Regions from separate parts of the Salinivibrio sp. IB282 genome, predicted to be linked through region 1. Evidence: predicted binding sites of a transcription regulator. Region 1 holds the regulator's gene; the other holds the start of a gene.
What was found. The regulator MetJ, encoded in region 1, represses methionine synthesis genes. The targets are predictions, from matches to a motif close to TTAGACNTNTANANGTCTAA.
Positions count from the first base shown of each region.

Region 2: a site for MetJ is predicted at 3,989-4,008, ahead of metH (methionine synthase). Genes of this name have one in related genera too.

Region 1 is NZ_MUET01000017.1:25,617-38,552, forward strand. It holds gene BZG14_RS05470 (bifunctional aspartate kinase/homoserine dehydrogenase II) at 56-2,497, opposite strand; gene metB (cystathionine gamma-synthase) at 2,559-3,725, opposite strand; gene metJ (met regulon transcriptional regulator MetJ) at 3,911-4,228, shown strand; gene BZG14_RS05485 (malic enzyme-like NAD(P)-binding protein) at 4,307-5,551, opposite strand; gene rpmE (50S ribosomal protein L31) at 5,810-6,025, opposite strand; gene priA (primosomal protein N') at 6,242-8,443, shown strand; partial or broken gene cytR (DNA-binding transcriptional regulator CytR) at 8,613-9,623, shown strand; gene BZG14_RS05505 (SPOR domain-containing protein) at 9,696-10,253, shown strand; gene hslV (ATP-dependent protease subunit HslV) at 10,404-10,940, shown strand; gene hslU (HslU--HslV peptidase ATPase subunit) at 10,943-12,274, shown strand; gene BZG14_RS05520 (1,4-dihydroxy-2-naphthoate polyprenyltransferase) at 12,435-12,936, shown strand, end outside.
Region 2 is NZ_MUET01000024.1:31,151-38,120, forward strand. It holds gene lysC (lysine-sensitive aspartokinase 3) at 1-235, shown strand, start outside; gene metH (methionine synthase) at 274-3,933, opposite strand; gene BZG14_RS07245 (cation:proton antiporter) at 4,117-5,409, shown strand; gene metA (homoserine O-acetyltransferase MetA) at 5,455-6,402, opposite strand; rRNA gene rrf (5S ribosomal RNA) at 6,583-6,698, opposite strand; tRNA gene BZG14_RS07260 (tRNA-Thr) at 6,706-6,781, opposite strand.

The sequences.
Region 1 (12,936 bases):
AAAAAGCTGTCTACGCAATGCGTAAACAGCTTGATAACGGTTATCCACGAGCAGACTAGTGAAGGCGACTTATCAAGCGATTTAAGTCGGATTGAATGGCGCCCGCCGTGACATCGCGTCCCGCCCCAGGGCCACGAATCACCAAGGGATTCTCGCGATACCAATGGCTTTCAATCGCAAATACATTGTCACACGGCAACAGATGAGCCAGTGGGTGCTCGCTGGGTAAGGTTTCTAGGCTCACTTGCGCTTTACCGTGAGCATTTAAGCGCGCGACATAGCGGAGCACTGACCGGTTTTTATGCGCCTTGTCTAATCGCTCTTGTAGTTGTTCATCCATTTGGTGGGCATGATCAAGAAACGCATCCAAAGACAGATCAGCCAGTGGTTTAGGCACCAGGGACTCGACCTTGACCTGCTCTGGCTCAAGCGACATGCCCGCTTCGCGTGCCAAAATCACCAATTTACGCACCACGTCGGCACCCGACAGATCATCCCGCGGATCAGGCTCGGTGAGCCCTTGCTGCCATGCTTGTTCCAGTAATACGCTGAATGGCACTTCACCTCTAAATTGCAAGAACAGCCACGACAAGGTGCCAGAAAAGATCCCAGACAGCGCAACAATCGTGTCGCCACTTTCACGCAGATCTTGCACCGCGTAGTTAATGGGTAACCCTGCGCCCACGGTCGCATTGTAGAGCCAATGGCGCCCGGTTTTGCTAAACGCCTGCTGAATCGCGTGATACTGCTCGGCTGGCGCGGCCCCCGCTTCTTTGTTGGCGGAGATTAAGTGAAAGCCATGCTCTGCCAGTCGCGGGTACAAGTACGCTAATGACGCACTGGCGGTAACATCCAATACAATCACATCGTCATACGGGTGATTAAGTAAGCGGGTGAGCCATTCGTCATCAAAATAAGGCTCGCAACGCTCATCAAACCCCTCTAATACCTGCGTGGCATCAATGCCGGCGAAATCAAGCCACTGGTTGCGACTGTCCACCACTGAGATCAATGACACTTCCTTGCCATGGCGTTTTTCCAGGTGTGCTTTTTGCTCGGCAAAAAGGCTTAACCAGCGGGTGCCAATATTGCCTTTGCCCACCAACACCAAACCGATCCGGCGCTGGGCTTGAAACAAGGCATCATGCAAGCTAGCGACGAGGGCTTGAGTATGTACTTGGCGAAGGATCGCCACCATGCTCAGTCCAGACGCAGACTCACTGATAAACTCCACCGGTTGGGATTTCAATTGTTGATAAAAGCCATGGCAATGGACGGGATTGTTCACCACGCCCGCTCCTACAGCCGCCACCATGGTAAAGCCTTCACGCAGTTTGAGTTCAGCCGAAAGGCCAGCATCTTGAATTTGCGCCATTACTAGCGCCACCACTTCTGTGGTAAATGCCAACAATATTCGGTATTGATCGTCTTGATAATCGGTTGCCAGTGGCTGCACCTTCAGCTGTGACAAAATCCGACTAAGCTCCTGCTTTATCGCCTGAAAGTCTTGTCCTCGCGCAACATCAAACTGGAGTAAGCTTACCTCATCCAACGCCGTAATGATTTTTGCCCCGCGCCCTGTGGCTAATACGCGTTCAATACGTGTTGAGCCGCTATCCGGCGCTTGGGTGCAGCGCAAGGTTAGGTCGGTGGCACTTTGCGCCACCGGCTGTAAGGTGCGGCTATGCAGCACGGGGGCAGCCAGACGCGCCAGCTCGCCCGCCTCGTCAATACGAATCAAAGGTAGCAAACAGGCATTATCAACATGGCGTGGATCGGCGCTATACACCCCGGCGACATCACTCCAAATAGTCACACGGCTGACGCCCGCCAGCGCCCCCAAGACAGTAGCCGAGTAATCGGAGCCATTGCGCCCCAACAGCACCGTCTCTCCCGCTTGGTTTTGTGCCATAAACCCGGTGATCACCACATGTGTATCGCTATGCTGCGAAAGCTGATTTTGCAGCAAAGGCCAGGACGCCCCCCGATCCACTTCTGGTTGAGCGGCGCGCTCGGCGCGCAAACACTGGCGTGAGTCTAACATCACCGCCGCACGCTGATGCTGCTTCAATAACTGGGCCAACAGGCGCGCCGACCAGACCTCACCAAAACCTTGCACGTAAGCTTTGTCATTTTCACTCACGCCCTTATCGCCCAGCGACGCGATGGTGGCAATATCCGCATAAAGTGCATCCACCAGCTGTTGTTTTGTCTCTCCATCCACCAAGTTTTCAATCAAATCTTGCTGGAAGGCGCGCACCGTTTGCAAGGTCTCATGCGCCACTCGTCCATCCTTGTCTAATTGCGCCAACCACATGATCAGCTGGTTAGTGGTTTTTCCTGCCGCAGATACCACGATCAAGTCTTGCTGGCTCGCATGCGCGGTCAATACATCGACCACGCGGCGATAGCAATCAGGGCTCGCAAGGCTACTGCCACCAAACTTGTGTAATTGGCGTGGTGACTCTGGGGACGTTTCCATCGGTTGCGCATGCATGGCAAGGTCTCTCTTAATGTCTATCAATCTCAGTAAAACGGCGCGCACGGCGGCGCAGCCTCTATCGGGGGTTACCCCCTAAACGGGCAAAAGCATTCGCCAAATCGGCGACCAAATCTTGCGCATCTTCTAATCCAATCGACAAGCGTAATAAGGTCGGCGAAATGCCGGCTTCTGCTTGCGCGGCGTCACTCATAGCTCGGTGCGTCATCGAGCCAGGGTGAGTGATCAAGCTTTCCACGCCCCCTAGCGATTCGGCCAGAGCAAATAACGAAAGACCGTCGATAAACCGCGCCACACCGGCTTGGTCGGTCTCCAACTCTAGGCTCAGCATGCTACCAAACCCCGCTTGCTGGCGCGCAGCAATTTGGTGGCCAGGGTGAGAGGCCAACCCGGGATAGTATATTTTCCGCACCGCCGGCACCGTTTGTAGGTAGCTCAGTACCGCTTCAGTGTTGTGCTGGTGTTGTTTAACGCGCGCGCCCAGTGTACGCAACCCTCGCAATGTCATATAACTGTCAAAGGCATTGCCCGTCGCCCCTAAGCAATTTCCCCACCAAGCCAGTGTGTCTGCCAATTCATCCGTACGCGCGACCACCACGCCACCGACAATATCGGAGTGACCATTAATAAACTTGGTGGTGGAATGGACCACCATATCCGCGCCCAGCGCAAACGGCTTTTGCAAGGCGGGCGATAAAAAGGTGTTATCCACCACCACCCAGGCCCCAACTTGATGGGCCTTTTGGCTTATTTCTGCGATATCGACCACGCGTAGAAGTGGATTGGATGGAGTTTCCACCAGCACCAACTTGGGCTGCTTAGCCAATGCCTGCTCCAACGCCTCATGGTCGGATTGATCGACAAAACTCACCTGCCAAATGCCTTGTTTGGCGCGTGATTCGAGCAAGCGATAGGTGCCGCCATAACAATCGTGCGGGGCGACGATATGATCGCCTGCCTCCAATAGAGATAACACCAAGTTTATCGCCGACATGCCACAGTTAGTCACTACCGCACCCGCGCCCCCCTCTAAGTCAGTCAGCGCTTGTTCCAACTGCGCACGGGTTGGGTTGCCGCCTCGCGCGTAGTCGTAGGTAGGCACATCTCCCAGAGCCGGGAAACGGTAATTGGTCGATAAATACAAGGGAGGCACTACCGCATGGTGCTGGGTGTCGGTGCCAATCCCAGTGCGAACGGCGATGGTGTCGGTTTTTTTCTCTGTCATTATCTGTCCTTGCTAGTCTGTTTGCGCATGGTGGGCGTGATCCAGGCGTCATACTGCCACCTTACCCGTCGCTTTTTGGGACGTCAATACTTCTAGACGTCTACACTCCTTTGCATGTGGCGGTTAATATAGCTAAAATCTCCGCAGCATCATCCTGGGTATTCCTTAATCAAGATAGGTGAGACATGGCGCAGTGGAACGGCGACTACATTAATCCGTATGCCGAACATGGTAAAAAGAAAGAGCAGGTAAAGAAGATCACCGTCTCTATCCCATTAAAAGTACTAAAAATTCTTACTGATGAGCGCACTCGTCGTCAGGTGCAAAACCTGCGTCACGCGACCAACAGCGAGTTGTTGTGTGAGGCATTTCTTCATGCCTACACCGGTCAACCTCTGCCAACCGATGACGATATCCGTAAGGATAAACCCGACAGCATCCCCGCCGAAGCGCGTCGGATCATGAAAGAGCTGGGTATCGAATTCGACGATAGCGAATACTAAAAAAACCCGCCAACCGGCGGGTTTTTCATTACCTGCAGCATCGTGCTGTCTGCCACTTACGCATGGCAACATGCCTCGCTACATCATATAGTTTTCTGGCATCTCGATACGAGCTACGCCGGTTTCGACGGCCGCCAGCGCCACTGCACGTACTACTTTCGGCAACAAACGCGCGTCCATGGGCTTGGGAATGATGTAATCAGGACCAAAGCTGAGCGAAGACAAGCCGGCGGCGTCTAATACTGTTTGTGGCACCGGCTCTTTGGCCAAACTGCGAATGGCCTCGACCGCGGCCAGTTTCATCGCATCGTTAATTTCACTGGCACGKACATCCAATGCACCACGGAAAATAAACGGGAAACAAAGTACGTTATTGACCTGGTTGGGATAATCCGAACGCCCGGTTCCCATGATCAGATCATCCCGGACTTGATGTGCCACATCCGGGTGGATTTCAGGATCCGGATTCGAGCAGGCAAATATCACGGGCTTGTCTGCCATCAGCTTCAAGGCCTCTGGTGAGAGTAAGTCAGGGCCAGATACGCCAACGAACATGTCCGCGCCTTCAATCACATCTTCGAGGGTACGTTTATCGGTGTTATTGGCAAACAGCTGCTTGTATTTGTTGATATCATCACGACGCGTATGGATCACGCCTTTACGATCCAACATATAGATTTTTTCTCGCTGCGCACCACATTTTATTAATAGCTCCATACAGGCAACCGCGGCCGCGCCAGCACCCATGCACACCACCGTCGCCTCACAGATATCTTTGCCTTGTAGCTCGAGAGCGTTAAGCATGCCGGCAGCAGTCACGATGGCAGTACCGTGTTGGTCATCATGGAATACAGGCACTTCGCACCGTGCAATCAGTTGTTTTTCAATTTCAAAACAATCAGGGGCTTTAATATCTTCGAGGTTGATACCGCCAAAGGTGTCAGCAATATTGGCCACGGTATCAACGAACTCATCGATAGTGCGGTGTTTCACTTCAATATCAATCGAGTCCAAACCGGCAAAACGCTTGAATAATAACGCTTTACCTTCCATGACGGGCTTAGAAGCCATGGGGCCTAAGTTCCCCAATCCCAAAATCGCGGTGCCGTTTGAGATCACCGCCACCATGTTGCCTTTACCCGTATAGCGGTAAACCGCATCTGCGTCTTGCGCTATCTCTCGCACCGGCTCAGCAACGCCAGGACTATACGCTAGGGCGAGATCCGCGGCCGAGTCGGCCGGTTTGCTCAATTCAACAGAAATTTTTCCGGGAGTAGGGTATGCATGATAATCCAGCGCTTGCTGGCGTTTATCGTCCGACATCTAGTGTTCCTAATTATTATCGTGAAGGGATAGATAACCAATATCGCCAGGGAAGCGTGAACGATATTAGCCAGACACTCGACAAACCACACAGGGAAGGTTTGCATTCGCATAAAGATGGTAACGCAGGGAGCAAACGTCCACCAGTGCTAACACGCATTCGCGATGATGCTCGGACCTGTTGCCCCAATACAAGGACGATACGATCAAAAAAAGGGACGCTGATGCGTCCCTTCTCTGTATTCGGTCAATAGCGGCTTATTTTTTGCTGCTAAGGGCACCGAAACGCTTCTTAAAGCGGTCAACACGGCCACCGGTATCAAGGATACGCTGCTTACCAGTGTAGAATGGGTGACACTTGTCACACACGTCTAGGTAGATGTCTTTGCCTAGGGTTGTGCTGAACGCGAATTCGTTACCGCAAGAGCATTTTGCTGTGACGGCTTTGTACTCTGGATGGATACCAGCTTTCATAGGGATAACCTCATCTTGAAGGCCGTGTCGCTCTCCCGATCCTAAGCCGGGCACCACACGTCGTTAACAAACATTTTCTAAGGCGCGCAATTCTAATCAAGCGCCCTCTTTTTCGCAACTTTTTTGTGCAATCATAGCGCCAGCTGAAAGGCATCAAGGCTTTGCCAACGTGTGGCTAACCGTTACACTGAGATTCCTTCTGGCCAATAAGATGTTGTGATGGAACAGTTTGCTCAGGTAGCGTTGCCTGTCCCTTTGCCGAAAACCTTTGATTACCGTATCGCAGACGATCAGCACCCGGTCGTCGGCGGGCGCGTCAAGGTGCCGTTTGGACGCCAGCATAAAGTCGGCATCGTTACCGGCTTGTCGTCCACGGCCAGTGTGGAAACCAGCCAACTCAAAGCAATTGATACCGTACTCGACGCGCAACCGGTCTGGACCCCCGCCGTTTATAACCTTTTGCAATGGGCCAGTCGCTTTTACCATCACCCGCTTGGCGATGCGATGGGGGCGGTGATGCCGACTTCGCTGCGTAAAGGACGCCCGGCGACATTACAGCAACAAAAATGGTGGCAAATTACCGAATCAGGACAAAACCAACCTCTATCAGGTCTGAGCCGCGCCCCCAAACAAGCCCGAGTGTTGCAGCTGCTCACTCACGGCCCGGCCACCCAAGCCGACTTAATCGAACAAGACATCGGCGCGCCGGTACTCAAAACAGTGGCAGAAAAAGGCTGGATCGCGCCCTACTCGCCCCCTTCTCAGGCCAATGCTTGGGTAAAAAGCTTTGCGGTCACCGAAGAAAAGCCGACGCTTAATCACGAGCAAGCGATGGCGGTTGCCACCCTCAATGCCAGCGATGGTTTTGCCTGCGCGTTACTAGAGGGGATCACAGGCTCAGGCAAAACCGAGGTTTACCTCAATGTGCTAGAACCGGTGCTCGCACGCGGCCAGCAGGCGCTAATCTTGGTGCCAGAAATTGGCCTGACACCACAAACCATTCGCCGTTTTGAGCGTCGCTTTGCTGTCCCTGTGACCGTGATGCATTCAGGGCTCAGCGATACCGACCGTCTCAACGCTTGGCTGGCCGCACGCGAAAACCAAGCAGCCATTGTGATTGGTACCCGCTCTGCACTTTTTACCCCCATGGCAAAGCTTGGCATCATCATTATCGATGAGGAACACGACCCCTCTTATAAACAGCAAGATAGCTTTCGCTATCACGCCCGCGATCTGGCCGTCATGCGGGGGCATGAAGAAAACGTACCGGTGATCTTGGGCTCAGCCACGCCGTCGCTAGAAAGCTTGCATAACGCAAAGACCGGTAAATACCAATACCTCAAACTGACTCAACGTCCTGGTAATGCGGTCACCGCCCGGCAAGGGATACTCGATATCAAAGGCCATCACCTCGAAGCTGGCTTGTCTGCGCCGCTGATTGCTGAAATGCGTCAGCACTTGCAACGAGGTAACCAGGTGATGCTGTTTTTAAATCGCCGCGGTTATGCGCCGGCGATGATGTGCCATGAGTGTGGCTGGCTGGCGAACTGCCAACGCTGTGATGCCTACTACACCCTTCATCAGCGACACCAAGAGTTACGCTGCCATCACTGCGGCCACCAAAAACGAGTGCCCCCGCAATGTGGCGACTGTGGTTCTACCCAGTTGATTAGTGTTGGCGTAGGCACCGAGCAACTCGAATCCCAGCTTGGCGAGTTATTTCCCGAATACAATACCGTTCGCATTGATCGCGATAATACCCGGCGAAAAGGGAGCCTTGAAGGTTACTTGGCCGATATTGAAAAAGGTGAGTATCAAATTCTACTGGGCACGCAAATGCTCGCCAAAGGCCATCACTTTCCTAACGTCACCCTGGTCGCCTTAGTCGATGTGGACGGGGCGCTGTTCAGCAATGATTTTCGCGCGCCTGAGCGTTTAGCCCAATTGATGGTTCAGGTGGCCGGGCGCGCCGGCCGCGCCAGCAAACCAGGTACTGTGTTATTACAAACCCACCATCCAGAGCACGCCCTGATCCAATCTTTGGTGCACCAAGGCTATCAAGCCTTTGCCGAATCGGCGTTAAATGAACGGCGTCAGGCATGGCTGCCGCCTTACACGTTTCTTAGCCTCTTTCGCGCCGATGGGCATGAAGAAAACAGTGTCCAGCAGTTTTTACAACAAGTCCGTCAAACACTGGCTGCCTCACCGGTTCAACAGGATGATTGTCATATTATGGGGCCGATGCCCGCCGCCATGGCGAAACGCGCGGGTCGCTATCGGTGGCAACTCCTCATTCAAGCGCCCAGCCGAAAAGTGATGCAGCAATGGCTCCAGGTGGCACTTCCGGCCATCCAACAGCTCCCCCTGTCACGTAAAGTCAGATGGTCATTAGACGTCGAGCCGCAAGACCTTTCTTAATATTCCCTTGCAGTAAAGCGACAGCAATCACACTTTCATTGCAATAAGTGTTAGCTTGTCCGTGTTTAAATCGGACAAGGCTAGGTAGAATAAGGCCGCAATTGGCTAAGAGAACAGGTCAGATGAGCTAATAACTGTCTGATCTCACAATACAGATAACAAGAGGACTGTCACTATGGCGACAATGAAGGACGTTGCCCACATTGCCGGTGTATCTACAGCAACCGTATCACGCGCGCTGATGAACCCTGAAAAGGTCTCGGCCACAACCCGTAAAAAGGTTGAGCAAGCGGTCGTAGAAGCTGGCTATTCCCCTAACTCACTTGCGCGTAATCTACGCCGCAACGAGTCCAAAACCATCGTCGCGATTGTCCCAGATATCTGCGATCCTTACTTTAGTGAGATCATCCGTGGGATCGAAGAAGCGGCGATGGAGCACGGTTACCTGGTTTTGCTCGGCGATAGTGCCCAACAACACCACCGCGAAAACGCATTCGTCAACTTGGTGTTCACCAAGCAGGCAGACGGCATGCTACTGCTGGGCGCCGATGTGCCCTTTGATGTGAGTAAGCCCGAGCAGAAAAACCTGCCGCCGCTGGTGATGGCCTGTGAGTATGCCCCGGATCTTGAACTGCCGACGGTGCATATCGACAACCTAACTGCCGCGTTTGAGGCGGTCAATTACCTCACCCAAGTCGGCCACACCCGTATCGCCAATATTACTGGGGTACCAGAAACCGCACTGACACAATTCCGCTCGCAAGGCTATCAACAAGCGCTACAGCGCGCGGGGATTACCGTCAACCCAGCCTACAGCGTGGTGGGGGATTTCAGCTTTGCCTCGGGGGCACGGGCAATGACCAACCTACTCTCCCTGCCCGAGCCACCCACCGCCGTCTTCTGTCATTGCGACGTGATGGCCGTGGGCGCAATGCAACAAGCCAAACGCTTAGGCATGCGCGTACCGCAAGATATTTCGATTGTCGGATTTGATGACATCCAGTTCGCGGAATATTGCGATCCTCCCCTGACCACCGTCTCCCAACCTCGCTATGACATTGGTCGTCAGGCCATGTTAATGCTGCTCAACACCTTGCAAGGACGTGAAGTGAACGCAGGATCACGGCTTTTAGATGCCAAGTTAGTGATCCGTGAGAGCGTTGCCCCACCGTCTCGGTAGTAAGACTGGTCAGCACGGGTCGAAGCCAGTAACATGAACGCTTTACTGGCTTTTTGAATTTGAATACTTGCTGTGGCAACTCGTGATTACGTAAAACGTGGTAAAGCACCGCGTAAAAAAAATACCCGTCGGCAACCACCCAAAGCGCGTGCTCGTTTCCCATTAAAGTGGGCGTTACTGGCTGTCTGCTTGGTTGGCGCGTTTGGCTATGGCCTGTACCTATTGAGCAACACTGACGCGCCCGCGCCTAAACCGGCAACAAACGCACAGCCTCAGCCTTCCGCGCAGAGCGATAAGGCACATCTGCCTAAAAAGCCTGAAGAAAAATGGAGTTACATCGAGGAGCTGGAGAGTAAAGAGGTGGAAGTGAAGGCCAAAGCACTGCCACAATCCACGCGTCCTTATCTGATGCAATGCGGCGCGTACCGCAGTCAAGATCAGGCGAATGAGCGTAAAGCGATCATTGCCTTTCAAGGGCTAGAAAGCCAAATCAAGATAAGCCAAGGGGAAAAAGGCACCTGGTACCGCGTGGTATTGGGTCCTTACCCGCGTAAGCGTCAAGCAGAGCGTGACCGTAATATGCTCCGACGCGCCGGAGTTGAACCTTGTGCCATTTGGTACTGGGAATAACACTGCTGCATTGTATCGGCTGGGCCAAGTCTATTCCTTGCCCAGCCTTGATTGAAATCCTCTCCTCACCCCTTGAAAAGTGATCGGTAAAGCCCAACCTCATACAGTAATCACCCATCTGGTGTACCAGACACAAAGAAAGAGGTTCCCGTGACTACAATCGTCTCCGTTCGTCGCGAAGGTAAAGTGGTTATTGCTGGCGATGGCCAAGTGTCACTCGGCAATACTGTCATGAAAGGCAATGCCCGAAAAGTTCGCCGTTTGTATAACGGCCAAGTACTCGCCGGGTTTGCTGGCGGCACTGCTGACGCCTTCACCTTATTTGAGCGCTTCGAGCGCAAGCTTGAACTGCACCAAGGTCACCTAACCAAAGCGGCGGTTGAACTTGCTAAAGAATGGCGCACTGATCGCGCACTGCGTCGATTAGAGGCCCTACTGGCCGTCGCCGATGAAACCGCCTCATTAATCATTACGGGTAACGGCGATGTGGTTGAACCCGAACGCGATTTGATTGCTATTGGCTCTGGCGGCAACTATGCCCAAGCCGCCGCGGTTGCTATGCTTGAAAACACGGCGTTAGATGCCCGCGAGATCGCAGAGAAAGCGCTAACCATCGCCGGTGATATATGTGTGTTTACTAACCAGCAACACACGGTTGAAGAACTCGAGAGTAAGAAACAGGATTAGTGATGTCTGAAATGACTCCACGCGAAATCGTGCATGAGCTTGACCGTCACATTATCGGTCAAGACAATGCCAAACGTGCGGTGGCGATCGCACTGCGAAACCGCTGGCGCCGAATGCAGCTTGCCGAAGAGCTGCGTGCGGAAGTCACCCCCAAAAACATCTTGATGATAGGTCCAACCGGTGTGGGCAAAACAGAGATCGCTCGCCGGTTGGCACGACTCGCGAACGCCCCTTTTATCAAGGTGGAAGCCACCAAATTCACCGAAGTGGGTTATGTAGGGAAAGAAGTAGAAACCATTATTCGCGATCTCGCGGATGTGGCGATGAACATGACCCAGCAGCAAGCGATGGAAAAGGTCAAATTCCGCGCAGAAGAACAAGCAGAAGATCGTATCCTCGATATCTTGCTGCCACCAGCACGCGACGCATGGGGCCAAAACGAGGACAGCCAAGAGGACTCTTCAACGCGGCAAAGCTTCCGTAAAAAGTTACGCGAAGGCCAGCTTGATGATAAAGAAGTGGAAGTCGATGTCGCCGCCCCACAAATGGGCGTAGAAATCATGTCGCCACCAGGCATGGAAGAGATGACCAACCAGCTGCAGAGCATGTTCCAAAACCTCGGTGGCAACAGCACCAAAAAGCGTAAGATGAAAATCAAAGACGCCATGAAAGCGCTGACCGAGGAAGAAGCCGCCAAGCTGGTTAACCAAGAAGAAATCAAAGAGCAAGCCATCCACATGGTGGAGAACAACGGTATCGTGTTCGTGGATGAAATCGATAAGATCTGTAAATCAGGCAACACCAGCGGTGGCGATGTGTCTCGCGAAGGGGTGCAACGCGATCTCTTGCCATTGGTCGAAGGCAGCACAGTGTCCACCAAGCACGGGATGATTAAAACCGACCATATCTTGTTTATCGCCTCGGGCGCTTTCCAAGTATCACGGCCGTCTGATCTGATCCCGGAATTGCAAGGCCGCTTGCCCATCCGTGTTGAGCTTGAAGCACTGTCCACCGATGACTTCAAGCGGATCCTCACCGAGCCAAATGCCTCGCTCACCCAGCAATATACCGCACTGCTGAAAACCGAAGACATTGATCTGACGTTTGAGGAAAGTGGTATTGATGAGCTGGCCTCTGCCGCATGGCGTGTGAACGAGAAAACCGAAAACATCGGTGCCCGTCGTCTACATACCTTGATGGAGCGCTTGATGGAAGAGGTCTCATACGACGCCAGCGAGCGTGCCGGTCAAAGCGTCACCGTCGATGCCGATTATGTCCGCCGCCACCTCGAAGAGTTAGTTGACGACGAAGATTTGAGTCGTTTCATCCTCTAAGCGTGCGAGAGACCACAACACTAGGGCAGCAAACGCTGCCCTTTTTTGCATCAAAAGTTGAGCTAGCGCAATAGCAAGTCGGATTTCAGCCAACAATGGGTTACTCCTCTCCCCGCTTGCGCGATAATAGTGGCATCGTTTTTTCGTCTTGAGGATCGCTATGCGGCCTTCTACTCTTGCGATATGGCTGGATGCGGCGCGACCTAAAACCCTACCGCTGGCCGTTACCTCGATTTTGTCCGGCAGTGCTGTCGCCGCCTCACAAGGGAGCCTGTCATGGTCAATCAGCTTGATGGCGCTGGTGACTGCCTTATTGCTGCAGATCCTGTCTAACCTCGCGAACGACTATGGTGATGCACTAAAAGGCACGGATAACGCGACGCGTATCGGCCCCATGCGTGCCATCCAATCCGGCCATGTCAGCCTGACCACCATGCGCCGCGCGCTCATGCTCAATATTGGTTTGACCCTACTCAGTGGTGGCTCACTGATTGCGATAGCCTGCCAACAACCGACCGACATTATCAGTTTCTTGCTGCTTGGCGTGATGGCGATTGTGGCAGCCATTACCTACACCGTGGGCAACAAACCGTATGGCTATCGCGGGTTAGGGGATTTATCGGTACTGATGTTTTTTGGCTGGCTCGGGGTGGCTGGCACCT
Region 2 (6,970 bases), on a different contig from region 1:
CGAACTGACCCAGTTATGTCATGTCGAGATCTGCGAGAACCTGGCGGTGGTGGCGCTGATTGGCAACGAGATGAATCATACTGCTGGCGCGACAGCGCCGGTGTTCAGTGCCTTAGCACAACACAAACTACGCATGATTTGCTACGGTGCCAGCAACCACAATGTCTGTGTGGTGGTTGAAGATGACGATGCCACCCAGGTGGTGCAGCGGTTACACGCGGACTTATTTGAATAATAAAGAAGCCAGCACAGCTAATGTGCTGGCTTCTTTCGTTAGCCGTTTAAGTTCGGCCCGAGCCATTTTTCCGCTTCTTCGCTGCTCCACCCTTTGCGTGCTGCATAGCTGTCTCGCTGATCGTTTTGGATCTTCGCCACCGCAAAGTAGCGTGACTCAGGGTGGGAAAAATACCAACCTGAGACCGACGCCCCCGGCCACATCGCGTAGCTTTCAGTGAGTGTCATCCCCGTATGCGCTTCTACCGACAGCAATTGCCAAATTTTGCCTTTCTCACTGTGTTCAGGACAGGCGGCATAACCCGGCGCTGGCCGGATCCCTTGGTATTGCTCGCGGATCAGCGCGTCGTTATCGAGCGTCTCATCGGGCGCATAGCCCCACAAGGTGATTCGAATTTGCTGATGGAGATACTCTGCAAAGGCTTCTGCGAGTCTATCGGCGACCGCCTGGATCATGATCGCGTTATAATCATCCCCTTTCGCTTTGTATTCTTCCGCCAGGGCATATTCGCCAATACCACCTGTGACCGCAAATGCGCCAATCCAATCCGGCTGGCCACTGCTTTTTGGCGCAATAAAGTCCGACAAGCAATAGTTGGCACCACGTGGCTTTTTCGTTTGCTGGCGCAAGTGGTTCAGTATAGTGAGCGTCGCTTGGCGAGACCCATCCTCATAGACCTCAATATCATCATCAATGCTATTGGCAGGAAAGAGGCCACACACCCCTTTTGCCGCCACCAAGCCTTCTGCCTCGAAACGATCGAGCCAAGCATTGGCGTCCTGGTACAAACGACGCGCTTCCTCACCCACCAGTTCGTGATCCAAAATCGCCGGGAATTTGCCACTAAGTGACCAAGTCATAAAGAAGGGTGTCCAGTCGATATACTGACGTAAGGTTGCTATCGAGACATCATCGTACACATGGACGCCCGGCTTCGCCGGTTGCGGAGGCACATAGTTTGTCCAATCCGTTTGCCACTTATTGTCGCGCGCCTGCTCAAGGGACACCGGTGCCGTGCGCGGGGTTTTACGCTGGTGCTGCTCACGTACAGCGGCATAGTCTTTAGCTAAACGGGCTACAAAATCCGGTCGCTGCGTCTCGGATAATAACGATGAGCATACCCCCACCGCACGTGACGCGTTGGGCACATAGACCACGGGCGCATGGTAATGCTGCTCAATTTTCACCGCGGTATGGGCTTTGGACGTGGTCGCGCCGCCAATAAGTAGAGGAATATCAAATCCTTGGCGCTCCATCTCTTTCGCCACGTTCACCATCTCATCTAACGATGGGGTAATCAGGCCAGATAGACCAATAATATCGACGTTTTCTTCTCGCGCCACCGACAGGATTTTATCGGTCGGCACCATCACGCCGAGATCAATAATCTCGAAGTTATTACATTGCAGCACCACACCAACAATGTTTTTGCCAATGTCATGCACATCCCCTTTGACCGTGGCGAGCAAGATCTTGCCATTGGTCTGTCCTTGCTGCTTTTCAGCATTGATGTAGGGCTCAAGGTAAGCCACCGCCTGCTTCATCACCCGTGCCGACTTCACCACTTGTGGCAGGAACATCTTGCCTTCACCAAACAAATCCCCGACCACGTTCATGCCTGCCATCAACGGGCCTTCAATCACTTCTAGAGGTTTACTTGCCGCGGCGCGAGCCAGCTCGGTATCTTCAACAATAAACTCGGTAATGCCTTTGACCAGTGCATGTTCAAGGCGCTTTTCCACTGGCCAACTACGCCACTCTGCGGTTTCTGCGACCTCGCTCTCCCCGCTATCGCGATAGCTGTCGGCGATGTCCAGCAAACGCTCTGTCGCCCCATCGTCTTTGTTGAGAACCACATCTTCCACTGCTAGGCGCAAAGACTCGGATAAATCATCATAAATCGCCAATTGACCGGCATTGACGATCCCCATGTCCATGCCATTTTTGATGCAGTGATACYAAAACACCGCATGAATAGCCTCACGGACGGGATTGTTGCCTCGAAACGAAAACGACACATTTGAGACGCCGCCCGAGATCATGGCATGCGGCAGAGTTTGTTTAATGTCGGCCACCGCGTTGATGAAATCAACCGCGTAGTTATTGTGCTCATCAATGCCGGTGGCAACCGCAAAAATATTAGGATCGAAAATAATGTCTTCCGGTGGAAAGCCAACTTGCTCGACCAGAAGGTGATAGGCCCGCGTACAGATTTCCACTTTCCGCGCCTGGGTATCAGCCTGTCCTTGCTCATCAAACGCCATCACGATCACTGCCGCGCCATAGCGACGGACTAAACGAGCTTGGTGTAGAAAGGCTTCTTCTCCTTCTTTGAGCGAAATAGAGTTGACGATGCCTTTACCTTGAATGCACTTTAGGCCAGCTTCAATCACCTCCCATTTGGAGGAATCAATCATCACAGGCACACGGGCAATATCCGGCTCCCCCGCGCAAAGGTTGAGAAATCGCACCATGGCCTTTTCGGCATCCAACATGCCCTCATCCATATTGATATCGATGATTTGGGCGCCGTTCTCCACTTGCTGCAATGCCACTTCAAGCGCTTCGTCATATTGCTCTTCAACGATTAAGCGTTTAAAGCGTGCTGAGCCGGTGACATTGGTGCGCTCCCCTACGTTGACGAACAAGCTATCAGCATTAATGGTCAGGGGCTCGAGCCCAGACAAACGGCATGCCACAGGATGATCAGGAAGCGCGCGTGGCGCATGTTGCTTCACCGCGTCGCTAATCGCTTGAATATGTTCGGGCGTAGTGCCACAGCACCCCCCGACCAAGTTGATAAAGCCAGACGCCGCCCACTCATCAATGTGTGTCGCCATCTCTTCGGGAGAAAGATCATACTCGCCAAAGGCGTTGGYCAACCCCGCATTGGGGTGGACGGAGACAAAGCCCTCACAAATATCGCTCAGCTCTTTGACATACTGGCGCAATTCAGCTGGCCCAAGTGCGCAGTTTAAGCCAAACGACAGTGGCTCAACATGACGCAACGAGTGATAAAAAGCGGCGGTGGTTTGTCCGGATAAGGTGCGTCCAGACGCATCAGTGATGGTGCCGGAGATCATAATGGGTAAGCGAAAACCGCGGGCATCAAAGACCTTTTCAACCGCAAACGCGCATGCTTTGGCATTCAAGGTATCAAAAATGGTCTCCAACATGATGATATCAACACCGCCGTCAATGAGCGCTTCGGTGGACTCGGCATACACGTCGACTAACTGATCAAAGCTGACATTGCGAAAGCCCGGGTCATTCACGTCTGGAGAGATTGAACACGTTCGGTTCGTCGGCCCTAACACGCCCGCGACAAAACGGGGTTTATCCGGCGTTTTCGCCGTCCACGAATCAGCAACCTCACGCGCAAGCCGGGCTGCCGCGCCGTTGATTTCCGCACTCAGCGCCTGCATGTCGTAATCAGCCATCGCGATTTGGGTGGCGTTAAAGGTGTTGGTTTCAATAATGTCCGCGCCCGCCGCCAGATAATCACTGTGTAGCGAAGCGATCTTATCAGGCTGCGTCAGCACCAAGAGATCGTTATTGCCTTTCACATCACAGTGCCAATCTTTAAAACGTTGGCCACGATAATCGGCTTCGCTCAGTGCCAAACCTTGGATCATGGTGCCCATGCCACCATCGATCACTAGAATACGGTCGCGCAGTTGCTGTGTTAGTCGGTCCATACTATTACGCTTATCATCTTCCTCGTTGCAGTCATTTCATCCTACCACAGCGGAAATGGAAATCTAGACGTCTATAAATAACAATTTATTTTGATCTATTTCAATTCAGCTGTTCGTTTTGAAAGCGATTTCTATTAATATTTCGACACACTTTTTCATTCCCTCGTTGCACTAGGAAGCGGCATGTCAACCTACGCAATCCTCAGCTTTATGGCTGCTGCAGCCATCTTTATCGCTTTTATTAATAGTAAAATCAGCCGAGTACAAACCACGATCGCCATCACCGCCAGCTCGCTCCTACTGTCTTTGCTGATAGTGATCGCCGGTCAATACCAAGCAATTCCACTAAAAGCCATGGCCGAGCAAATACTGACAGATATCCACTTTGATACGTTTTTGCTCAAAGGCGTCCTCGGCTTTTTGCTCTTCGCAGGGGGGATTGGCGTCAAGCTTCCCTCTTTCTCCGACCAAAAGTGGGAGATCACAACCCTGGTGATCGGCGGGCTATTGGTCTCTGTGTTGTTAATCGGCTCCGGTATCTGGGGCGTGTTTCAACTGATTGGCATCCCCTTTGATTTCCTCTACTGCCTGTTATTTGGCGCGCTGATATCGCCCACCGACCCCATCGCTGTGCTTGCTATCGTCAAAAAGCTGCAAGCACCGACGCGGATCACCACACAAATTGAGGGAGAGTCATTATTCAATGATGGTGTGGGTATCGTGATCTTTGTGACCCTTTTTACCCTAGCCTTTGGCGACAACAACCCGACGGTGGGCGGTACCATTGCCTTATTTTTACAAGAAGCCGTTGGCGGGGTTTTATATGGTCTAGTGCTGGGCTATCTTTTCCATCGCTTGATTTGTGCCACTAACGATCACTCGATGGAATTGCTATTAACGCTGGCTATCCCCAGCGCTGGCTATGTCTTGGCCGATATGCTGCATGTCTCTGGCCCGCTGGCAATGGTGGTATCGGGGATCATGATCGGTAACTGGACCCGCTTTATTGGCTTTTCCAAAGAAAGTGAAGATCACCTCGACCACTTCTGGGAATTAGTCGATGAATTTCTTAACAGCCTACTCTTTCTCCTCATCGGGGTTAGCTTGCTGCAAATCAGTTTCCATAAAGAAGACTGGATCATTATGGCGGCGGTGGTTCCTATTGTGCTTCTCGCCCGTTTTATTAGCGTGAAAATGTGCTATCTCGGTTTCAACCGCTTTCGTTCTTATAACCCTTGGGCGGTGCGTATATTAAGCTGGGGTGGGTTACGTGGCGGTCTCGCACTGGCGATGGCGATGGCCGTGCCCGTTGGCATCATGGTGGTGCCGGAAAAAAATATCGATGTCCGCGAGCTGATCCTCATCATGACCTACGCGGTGGTGGTGTTTTCCATTTTGGTGCAAGGCTCAACCATGACAGGCATGGTTGATAAAGCAAACGCAGCACAAGACGAAATGGATAAACATCAAACCTAAATCCACACAGCTCCCTAAGCAAAAGGCGTCCGCGGGCGCCTTTTTTTATTCATCCAGGGTAAAGTTAGACGCAGAGAAGGTATCCAAGTCGAAGGGCGTTTGCTGGTAAACACAATAGTTTAGCCAGTTGGCAAACAGTAAATGGCCATGGCTGCGCCAACTCACATACGGTGGCTGGGAAGGATCGTCATCCGGGTAATAATTAAGGGGGACAGCCGGCTCCATCCCTTCTTCTAAATCCCGATGATATTCATGATGCAAGCTATGAGAATCATACTCAGGGTGACCGGTGACAAACACATTGCGCTTATCTTTCGTCGCCGCCAGATAGGTACCCGCTTCATTAGAGGTTGCTAAGATGTCGAGATCCGTATGCTCTGCAAGATAGTTAGGCGAAAAATCCGCATAGCGCGAGTGGGGCGCTAAGAAACTATCATCAAAGCCGCGTAATAGCGGATGTTTGCATAAGTCAGCATTAATGTCGTGCTGATAGACACCCGATAACTTCTCCTTACGAGTTTTCTTTGGCAAGTCGTAAAGTAGCTTTAAGCCCGCTTGCGCGGCCCAACAGATATAGAGGGTTGAAGTAACGTGTTGGTGCGCCCAATTCATCACATCCTGTAAATGCTCCCAGTAAATCACATCCTCGAACTGTACCAACCCGAGTGGCGCGCCTGTCACGATAAGACCATCGAAATTACGTCCGCGAACGGCCTCAAACTGACGGTAGAAGGTATCGAGATGCTCGGTTGGCGTATTTTTGCTTGGCCGGTTATCTATCCGTAAAAGCTCAACATCCACTTGCAAAGGACTGTTAGAGAGTAGACGCATAAATTGCGTTTCCGTCTCGATTTTCTTTGGCATCAGGTTGAGCAGCAGCACCTTCAGCGGGCGGATGTTTTGACTCACCGCGCGCGTCTCGGTCATTACGAATATGTTTTCACGCCTTAGGATATTAGTCGCGGGGAGCTGATCCGGGATTTTAATCGGCATCACTGCCTCCTAGAGATGTTTAGACGTCCAGATATCTAATAACATAACCTAGTCACTGATTAAGCTCAAGCAGTGATCACCCTTAGACCAACATTGTTTTAAGCATAGGAGAAGACAGTATTGATAAGAAAGACAGAAACGAAAAAAGCCCTCCGCGAATGCGGAGGGCTTCAAAAAAGCTCTTGGCAGTGACCTACTCTCACATGGGGAGACCCCACACTACCATCGGCGCAGCAACGTTTCACTTCTGAGTTCGGCATGGGTTCAGGTGGTGCCGTTACGCTATGGCCGCCAAGAAAATTCTGGTGCTGATAGGCAGATTTGAACTGCCGACCTCACCCTTACCAAGGGTGCGCTCTACCAACTGAGCTATATCAGCGAAAACGCTTCATCAAAGTCTTACGTCAATCTGCTTTGATACTTAAATGTTTGCTAACTAAAGCCTAATACTAAGCTCTAATTAGATTATCTTGTTTGATGCGATGAGGATTTTGAATCGAGACGCGCAGTGTATGCCAATACATGAGCATCGCAGATATCAAAAGCATCGAGCTATCAAAAAGATAAG